DNA from 3 places in the Priestia sp. HNGD-A6 genome. Region 2 is predicted to be linked to each of the others. Evidence: riboswitches for the same ligand, from Rfam matches in the RefSeq annotation. Region 2 holds a riboswitch; each other region holds the start of a gene.
The links. Region 2 has a riboswitch for S-adenosylmethionine ahead of mtnW (2,3-diketo-5-methylthiopentyl-1-phosphate enolase). Riboswitches for the same ligand answer to the same signal wherever they lie in the genome.
Positions count from the first base shown of each region.

Region 1: another riboswitch for S-adenosylmethionine. It lies ahead of SCI76_RS15875 (phosphoadenylyl-sulfate reductase); the one in region 2 lies ahead of mtnW (2,3-diketo-5-methylthiopentyl-1-phosphate enolase).
Region 3: another riboswitch for S-adenosylmethionine. It lies ahead of SCI76_RS02855 (Na+/H+ antiporter NhaC family protein); the one in region 2 lies ahead of mtnW (2,3-diketo-5-methylthiopentyl-1-phosphate enolase).

Region 1 covers NZ_CP138621.1:3,120,358-3,123,636, forward strand. The annotation lists gene cdaS (sporulation-specific diadenylate cyclase CdaS) at 1-548, opposite strand, end outside; SAM riboswitch class I at 862-964, shown strand; gene SCI76_RS15875 (phosphoadenylyl-sulfate reductase) at 1,218-1,931, shown strand; gene SCI76_RS15880 (inorganic phosphate transporter) at 1,951-3,030, shown strand; gene sat (sulfate adenylyltransferase) at 3,083-3,279, shown strand, end outside.
Region 2 covers NZ_CP138621.1:1,540,810-1,544,088, reverse strand. The annotation lists gene SCI76_RS07870 (pyridoxal phosphate-dependent aminotransferase) at 1-1,026, shown strand, start outside; SAM riboswitch class I at 1,157-1,263, shown strand; gene mtnW (2,3-diketo-5-methylthiopentyl-1-phosphate enolase) at 1,344-2,588, shown strand; gene SCI76_RS07860 (2-hydroxy-3-keto-5-methylthiopentenyl-1-phosphate phosphatase) at 2,585-3,250, shown strand; gene SCI76_RS07855 (methylthioribulose 1-phosphate dehydratase) at 3,247-3,279, shown strand, end outside.
Region 3 covers NZ_CP138621.1:548,528-551,806, reverse strand. The annotation lists gene SCI76_RS02865 (ABC transporter ATP-binding protein) at 1-454, shown strand, start outside; gene SCI76_RS02860 (ABC transporter permease) at 447-1,214, shown strand; SAM riboswitch class I at 1,316-1,422, shown strand; gene SCI76_RS02855 (Na+/H+ antiporter NhaC family protein) at 1,508-2,818, shown strand; gene SCI76_RS02850 (hypothetical protein) at 2,858-2,986, opposite strand; gene SCI76_RS02845 (LacI family DNA-binding transcriptional regulator) at 3,111-3,279, shown strand, end outside.

The DNA.
Region 1 (3,279 bases), 1.6 Mb from region 2:
ACAACTAAAATTAATGCATCCGATTTTTCCGACATTCCAATTGCTGCACGGTGACGTGTTCCCAACTTTTTGTTCGTTGAAATAATAGACGAGAGAGGTAAAACATTAGCAGCTGAAATAAGCTGATTATTTCTAATTAGGACGGCTCCGTCATGTAAGGGTGTCCCTGGATAGAACAGTGTCTCAACTAGCGTAGCGCTGACAGGAGCTTGAATAGGCATTCCTTTTTGAATAAGAGGATCAACATTTTGTTCCCGTTCAATGACAATTAAAGCGCCGTGACGTTTCTCAGAGAGGTTATGAATAGCTAGGGACAGAGCAGCGTATTCAAATGTATAAGGCGATAAGTAATGACGCAAGTAATAAGAGGCGGCCGTAGCTTGAACATCTTGAAATAACCTTCTCATCTCCTCAAAATCACATAAAATACAATGATCACTCGTGTCTAAATGTTTAATTAAATTAGAGGCTTCAGTTGAAATCTGCTGTAAATATGTTCGCACATTATTTTTAATTGTATCGTCTAATTGAAAGGGTTGTCTCTCCATCTTATATAGCTCCTATCTGTCAGTCAGTGTTATCTGTAATGTGTGCTAATGTGAGTGAATTATCCGTAAAGCTCATAAATCCGTTATTAATTTTATAGAGAGATTTTGCATTTTATTTAGCAAGAGAACATAAAAAGTCGGGGAAAAAAGAAAGCGTTTTATAAACTGATATGTTCACATTTGGGTTAAATTTACATATGTTGTTTTAAATAAAAGTATAGATATTTCTGTGAATTTAAAGTATAGTTTTCTTATCGGATATATAATTTTTAATGTTGACAAATATTCTAAATATGCTAAAATTTTTAAAAAATGCTTATCAAGAGTGGTGGAGGGATCTGGCCCGCTGAACCCCGGCAACCTGCTTAGCAAGGTGCTAATTCCAGCAAAGTGTGTATCATTTTGAAAGATAAGGTGAAAATTATTGCCTACCCAGTCTTTCAATACGGAAGACTTTTTATTTTGATATAGCGCAAGAGATATTTTGAGGAGGGACAACGATGACTGTAAACCCCGACTTAAAACAAACCTTTGAACACGCCGAAGCAAAGTAAGAATTAAATAGTTTCGCTGACTAGACACACTAGAGGCGGTTTTATCCAATTCTAGTGGGTAAAACCGTCTTTTTTTATTGGATAACGCGGATAACTAAGAATTGGAGTGGAGAAAATGGCAGACTTATATACGTACGAAAACTGGAGCGATACATTTCCAGAGTTCGACAGTAAAGATGAAACAAAAGGAGCCCTTTCAGCATTGCAGTGGGCGTATGATACCTACGGAGATTCAATTATTTATGCGTCAAGCTTTGGGATCGAAGGAATCGTGTTAATTGATTTAATTTCAAAAGTGAAAAAAGATGCTGAAATTGTCTTTTTAGATACAGGGGTTCATTTTAAAGAAACATATGAAGTGATTGATGCAATTAAAGAACGCTTCCCTGATTTACGTATTCATATGAAAAAGCCGGATTTAACTCTTGCAGAACAAGCTGAAAAACATGGAGATGAGCTTTGGAAGAGTCAGCCTAACCTATGCTGTCAAATTCGAAAAATCATTCCGCTAAGAGAATCCCTTGCTCCTTATGATGCGTGGATTTCTGGTTTGAGACGTGAGCAGTCTGAGTCTCGTGCCAACACGAATTATTTTAATAAAGATGAGAAATTCAAGAAGGTGAAAGTTTGTCCGTTAATTCATTGGTCATGGAAAGAAATTTGGCGTTATGTGTATAAGCATGATTTGCCATACAACAAACTTCATGATCAAGGCTACCCAAGTATCGGCTGTGAGCCCTGTACCGCACCTGCCTATAATGTAGACGATTTACGTTCAGGAAGATGGGCAGGTACACAAAAAGTGGAGTGCGGATTACACGAATCTTAAATACGAAAGAGCTGAATAAATGATGCTTTTATATGTTGCCTTTATCATTGCGCTTTTTTTTGCAATGAATATTGGGGCAAGCGGTGCAGCAGCTGCTATGGGCGTTTCATACGGCTCCGGTGCAATTAAAAAGCGAAGAGTGGCCCTGTTCATCTGTGCTGTAGGAATTGTGCTCGGAGCTGTTACCGGAGGCGGTGAGGTGGTAAAAACCATCAGTTCAGGTATCATACCTGAAAAACTGCTGTCAGTAGAATTAGTTATTATCATTCTGGCTGCTGCAACGCTGTCACTCTTTTTCGCGAATTTGATTGGTATCCCTTTATCAACAAGTGAAGTAACAGTTGGCTCAGTTGTTGGAGTAGGGGTAGCTTATCAATCTCTGTATGTAGAAAAACTTTTAATTGTCATGTCTTTTTGGATTATTGTTCCGCTAGTTTCATTTGTTATTGCTTTTTTGATTGGGAAAGTGATAAAGCGCAGAGCGCATAAAAAAGAAGCAGAGGGAAAGTGGAAAAGAGTTTTAACGATTTTAGTTATTGCAACGGGATTCTTTGAAGCCTTCTCAGCTGGAATGAACAATGTGGCAAATGCTGTCGGTCCTCTAGTAGGAGCTGGATTAATGGATGCTACAACGGGTGTCATAGCAGGAGGATTGGCGGTGGCGCTCGGAGCTCTTTTACTAGGAGGCCGAGTTATTGAAACAAACGGAAAAAAAATTACTCGCTATTCTGTAGGAGAAGGCTGTATTATCTCGGGTACTGGTGCTTCTCTTGTTACAGTCGCTTCACTGTTTGGTTTGCCAGTACCGCTTACACAGGTCACTACGTCTTCTATTATTGGAATAGGCGCAGCGAAAACGGGATTTACGAAAGAACAGCGAGAAGTGGTCATTCAAATGTTAAAGGTTTGGGTGGTATCCCCTGTATTTTCACTCGTAATCTCATATGTTCTTGTGAAATTAGTACTTGAAAGCGACTTATATTCATTTGTGGTGCTAGCTAGTGGATGTATTGCTACAGGAGGTATTCTAAGCTTAGCTAGAACGACTAGAAGAAAAAGAGCAAGCCTGCAGTCGGAAAAAGAAAAAATGACTGCGTGATTCAAGTGCTTTTTATTATATTGTGTTAATTACTTAAGGAGGATTTTACAAAATGACAACAATTCAAGCACACGGTGGAGAATTAATTAATTTATATCAACCAACATATGACTACACGTCACTAACAAAAGAAATTGAAGTAGACAACATGGCTCTAAGCGATTTAGAACTAATTGGAATTGGTGCTTATAGCCCAATTACGGGGTTTTTAGGAGAAAAAGATTATCAATCAGTTGTTGAAAATATGCG
Region 2 (3,279 bases):
CATATTGTAGAAACACTTCAAAAAGCAAGTGCTAATCCTATACATCATAAATATTCTCCATTTCGGGGGCACCAGTTTTTAAAAGAGGCCGTTGCGACTTTTTATAAACGAGAATATGGCGTTGATGTGGATCCTGAAAAAGAAGTAGCTATTTTGTTTGGCGGGAAGGGTGGACTTGTAGAAATTCCGCAGTGCTTATTAAACCCTGGAGATACGGTGCTGGTTCCGGATCCTGGATATCCTGATTACTGGTCTGGAGTAGAGCTTGCAAAAGCAAAGATGGAAGTGATGCCGCTCACGGCTGAAAATCATTTTCTGCCCGTATACGAAGAGATAGGTGAACGTGCTAAAGAACAGGCAAAGCTCATGTTTTTAAACTATCCGAATAATCCTACCGGTGCAGTGGCAACAGCAGAATTTTTTGAAGACACCGTGGCGTTTGCTGCCAAGCACGATATTTGTGTGGTACACGACTTTGCCTACGGAGCCATTGGATTTGATGGTAAAAAGCCAATCAGCTTTTTACAGACTCCTGGTGCAAAAGAGACGGGAATTGAAATTTATACTCTTTCTAAAACGTATAACATGGCGGGATGGCGAGTTGGATTTGCTGTAGGAAATGAAAGTGTAGTAGAAGCTATTAATCTTCTTCAAGATCATATGTATGTCAGCCTCTTTGGGGCGGTTCAAGAGGCAGCAGCGGCAGCTCTGTTAGAATCTCAACAATGTGTGAATGATTTAGTTAAGCGCTATGAATCTAGACGCAATACCTTTATTCAAGGGCTTCAAGAAATTGGTTGGGACGTTACATCTCCAGCGGGTTCCTTTTTTGCATGGCTAAAAGTTCCTAAAGGATATACTTCTGAACAATTTTCAGATTTACTTCTTGAAAAAGCCCACGTTGTAGTGGCACCTGGAGTAGGCTTCGGAACATATGGTGAAGGCTATGTGCGCGTAGGACTGCTGACGGATGAAGAGCGCATGAGAGAAGCTGTATCTCGAATAAAAAAATTAAATTTATTTTAAAAACGCATTGACAATCCTTTTTGAGTTGGCTTAATATGTAAGAAGTTAACGAGATTAATAACCGATAAATCCTAGCGGTATTTTTTATTTAGTATATAATCTACGAATTCAATTTAAATAAATAGCAACTTTCTTATTAAGAGTAGGTGGAGGGACTAGCCCGATGAAGCCCGGCAACCGACTTAACGCATGTTAAGCACGGTGCTAATTCTTGCAGCAGCAGCTGAGAGATAAGAAGAGCAACGAAAGCCTCTTCTTAATTACAGAAGAGGTTTTTTTTATTAACGATATTAAACAGCAAGGGAGTTTTTAGCATAATGAGTGAAATCGTTGCAAGCTACTTACTACATGACAATAAAGGAAATTTTCATAAAAAAGCGGAAGGAATCGCTTTAGGACTAACCGTCGGCTCATGGACAGATCTGCCGCTTTTAGATCAACAGCAGCTTCAAAAGCATAAAGGGCGCGTCATATCCGTAACTGAGCTTCAAGACTGCGAACGTGTTAACGGATATTTAGGCGGAGAGGTTAAGCAGGCTATTGTCAAAATTGCTTATCCTACTGCCAACTTTTCAAGAGATTTACCGGCTATTTTAGTTACGGTTTTCGGAAAACTATCACTTGATGGAAAAGTGAAATTATTAGACTTGGATTTTCCTGATGAATTATTAGCTGAATTCCCAGGACCGCGCTTTGGAATAGAAGGTATCCGAGAGAAACTAGGCGTTTATGACCGTCCGCTTGTGATGAGTATTTTTAAAGGCGTAATTGGAAGAGATATGACGTACTTAACAACTCAGCTTCGTGAGCAAGCGCTTGGCGGAGTGGATTTGGTTAAAGACGACGAGATTTTGTTTGATAGTGAACGAACACCTTTTGAAGCTCGCGTTACAGAAGGAAAAAAAGTACTGAATGAAGTATACGAAAAAACGGGACACCGCACGCTGTATGCTGTTAATTTAACGGGACGAACGTTTGAATTAAAAGAAAAAGCGAGAAAAGCAGCTGAGCTAGGAGCCGATGCTCTTTTATTCAACGTATTTGCTTACGGGTTAGACGTACTGCAGGCACTTCGAGAAGATGATGAAATTAACTTGCCGATTATGGCACACCCAGCTGTTAGCGGAGCGCTTACGCCATCAGAGTTTTACGGTTTTTCAAATTCATTACTGCTTGGAAAACTATTGCGCTTAGCCGGAGCGGATTTCTCACTGTTTCCATCACCATACGGAAGCGTAGCGCTTTCTCTTGAAGATACGACAGGCATTGCCTACGAATTAACGCGTCCTGTGTACAAATATAAGCAGACTTTCCCGGTTCCTTCAGCAGGAATTCATCCTGGAATGGTACCGCAGCTTGTGAAGGACTTTGGAATCGACAGCATTATTAATGCAGGAGGCGGAGTTCACGGTCATCCAGACGGCGCTATCGGAGGAGGAAAAGCATTCCGTGCGGCGATAGATGGAGTACTCTCTCATCAAACACTAGCCGAAAAAGCGGAAGAATCAAAAGAGTTGCAAAAAGCTTTGCAACTATGGGGAACAGTAGAGGTGAAAGCATGACATCGTTAAAAATCTTTTGTGACTTTGATGGAACAATCACAAATAGCGATAACATTATTGCTATTATGAAACAATTTGCTCCTCCGGAGTGGGAAAGTATTAAAGACGACGTGCTAGCACAGCGCGTCTCCATTCAAGAAGGAGTAGGGCAAATGTTTGCCTTGCTTCCCGTGGAATTAAAGGAAGATATTATTTCTTATATTTTAGAGACGTCTGCTATTCGAGATGGATTTGATGATTTTATTGCCTATACAAAAGAGCATCATATTCCGCTTTATATTGTAAGCGGAGGAATTGACTTTTTTGTAAAACCGCTTTTGGGAAATCGAGTTGCAGAGGAAATGCTCTACTGCAACGGATCTGATTTTTCCGGTGAGCATATTTCCATTACGTGGCCTCATACATGTGATAAACAGTGTACAAATGACTGCGGCTGCTGTAAGCCAACGATTATTCGCCATCTTGCAGATGAAAGAGATCATACGGTTGTTATTGGCGATTCAATTACAGATTTGCAGGCTGCCAAATTAGCTGACACTGTCATTGCGCGTGACTTTTTAATTAAAAAATGCGAAGAGCTATCTCTACCGTATCGTCCTTTTTCTACTTTTTATGATGTGATTCGCCATTTACAAGAATTAACAGAAGAGGTGAAAGCATGAGTATTATGGCTCAGCAAAGATTACACGAG
Region 3 (3,279 bases), 990 kb from region 2:
ATTGCTTTTACTAGACGAACCAACAAATGGTCTAGACCCAGCGGGAATGAGAGAATTTCGTACATATTTACAAACCCTCTGCAGGGAAGAAGGTATTTCAATTTTAATCGCGAGCCACTTATTAAAAGAAGTGGAAGCATTATGTGACCGCGTTGGTATTATTCAAAACGGCGAGTTAAAAGCTGTTCAAGATCTATCTCCAAATCGTCAAGATCAAGGGATGTATGTAGAATTTGAAGTATCTGACGTGCAACAAGCAGCGGATCTTTTATCTCAAGAATTCCAAGTAACAATAAAATCCGATAGTATTGATGTAGTGATTATGAAAGAACAAATTCCAGCTGTGAATAGAAAATTAGTGGACAGCGATATTTTAGTCTACCGAATCACTCCTGTTTATGAGACGCTTGAAGATTCGTTTATGTCCGTTACGGAGGGAGAGCACCATGCTTAAGTTAATTCAAAATGAACACATGAAATGGTTTCACAAAAGAAGTACAAAAATCACGTTTATCACAATCGGTATTTTAACTCTTTGTATGGCTCTTTTAATGAAGAAAGTGGCAAACAGCGCAGGAACGGAAGACAACATATTGAATTTCCTGTCATTTAGTGCAGGCATGCTGATCCTCGTTCAATTTTTCGCGCTTGCTGTTGGAGGATCAATGGTTGCAAAAGAGTTTGAAGCGGGTACCATTAAGCTTCTTTTAATTCGCCCTGCTAGACGTTCAACGATTTTAACGTCCAAGTACATAACGCTCATTTTAATTAGCTTGTATTATTTGCTGAGCTATTTGCTTTTTTCGTTTGTATGGGGAGCATTGTTCTTTGGATTTGCCAGTCTAGAAGGAGATGCGCAGCTGCTTAAAAACATTACGCTTACGTATGACAGCGCGTATATGGAAACGTTTATGATGATGACGTTCGCATTCATGCTGTCGTCTTTATTTAGAAACAGCGCGCTTGCTTCAAGTCTAGCTATTGTCGTAAGTATTGGGGCGAAAGCAGTAACTGGGATAGTATCACAGTTTGGTCTATGGTGGGGGAAATTTTTACTGTTCGCCAACACAAACTTTGTGCAGTATATGGACGGAATGAAGACGATGTTTGACGGAATGACAATTCCATTTTCAATCTTCATCTTAGTTGCACACTTTGTCTTCTTTATGGGCGTAGCATGGGTGGCGTTTTTAAAACGTGACGTAGCTAATTGATGTGAGAATTTTCACACTATATATTTTTCTAAAATAGCATTTGACAATTAAATAAAAAGAGATTACAGTAGTGAAAGACTATTTTTAAAACAACTACAAACTTCTTATCAAGAGAGACGGAGGGACTGGCCCTACGATGTCTCGGCAACTGGCTGTACGCAGTGCGGTGCCAAATCCAGCAGACGATGTTTCGTTTGGAAGATGAGAAGGGTAATCTTATGATACAAATAAGAGACCTCTTCTTATCAATAAGAAGAGGTCTTTTTTTATTACGTAAACAAGAGGTGTTAAGAATGGAACAACAAAAAGGAAACGGCTGGGCGCTGTTACCGCTGGGCGTCTTTTTAGTCCTGTTTGTCGGATCAGGAATTATAACGGGAGATTTTTATAAGCTGCCTGTATTAGTAGCTATTATCATTGCAGCCATTGTGGCGCTGGCTATGAACCGCAAAGATTCACTTAATGTAAAAGTGGAACGCTTTGCTAAAGGAGCAGGGCATCCTGATATCATTATTATGGTACTTATTTTTATTTTAGCAGGTGCTTTTTCAGAAGTCGCTAAAGGCATGGGAGCTGTTGATTCAACGGTAAACTTAGCTCTGTCTGTGCTTCCGCAAAGCTTAGTGGTAGTCGGAATCTTTGTTATTGGCGCATTCATTTCAATTTCGATGGGAACGTCAATGGGAACGATCGCTGCGTTAGGGCCTATCGCTGTAGGAATCAGTGAGCAGGCGCATGTATCCATTACATTGGCAATTGCTGCTGTTGTTGGTGGTGCAATGTTTGGAGATAATTTATCCGTAATCTCTGATACGACCATTGCGGCAGTTCGTACGCAAAAAACAAATATGTCAGATAAATTAAAAGTAAACTTTTTCATTGTCCTTCCTGCAGCGATTGTTACAGTGATTTTATTACTTGTAATGACGCTAGGCAATACGTCATCAGTAGAAATTAAAGATTTTAGCTGGTTTAAAATCTTGCCTTATGTCGGCGTACTCGTTGCTGCCATATTTGGTGCAAACGTATTAAGCATTTTAACCGGAGGAATTGTATTAGCCGGCGTAATTGGATTAGCTGACGGAAGCTACACGCTTTCTTCTCTTGCTAAAACTGTGACAGAAGGTATTGGCGGAATGTCGGAATTAATTATTTTATCTCTTTTAATTGGCGGAATGGTTGAACTCATTCGCTATAACGGCGGTATTCAGTTCTTATTGAACCTATTAACACGACGCATTCAAACAAAAAAAGGCGGAGAATTCAGTATCGCCGGATTAGTAAGTTTAACCAATTTAGCCACGGCTAATAACACGATTTCAATTATTACAGCAGGTCCGTTAGCGAAAGAAATCTCTGATAAGTATTCAATTGACAATCGTAAATCAGCCAGTCTGCTCGACTTGTTTTCATGCAGCGTTCAAGGGCTTATCCCTTACGGTGCACAAATGCTTCTAGCAGCAGGATTTGCTAAAGTTTCACCGATTGAGATTATTCCATTTACATTCTATCCAATGTTAACAGCGGTTTGCGGTATCATTGCAATTGTAATTGGCTTTCCTCGTTTAAATAAAAAATCAAAATCATCTAAAGAAGCTGCGTAATATCAAACCCTTAAAAAGAACATTCTTTTTAAGGGTTTTTTACTGTTTGAAAAAATCAGTCGGCTTTTTTTCATCTAGCTCCTTCCAAAGTGTCTCATTTTGTTTAAGTGCATAAGCCGCTCCTCCGATTTCAATTCCGCATAATAAAATGAATAACAAAATACCCATGATATGACCTCCTTATACAAGTGAATAAAAACATGATTGTAACGGGTTTAGCTTATTGCTTTTTCACTTTATAATGAGAATAAAGTATGAAACGCGTTTCAGCGCAAGAGAAAAAGGTGAAAACATGACAAATATCCGAGATATCGCAAAAAAAGCTGGTGTATCTGTTTCGACCGTGTCACGGGTTTTAAATCATCATCCGTATGTAAAAGAAGAAAAGCGCCGTCTGGTAGAAGAAGTAATTCAAGAACTTAATTACGAACAAAACATTAATGCCGTTCACTTATCAAAAG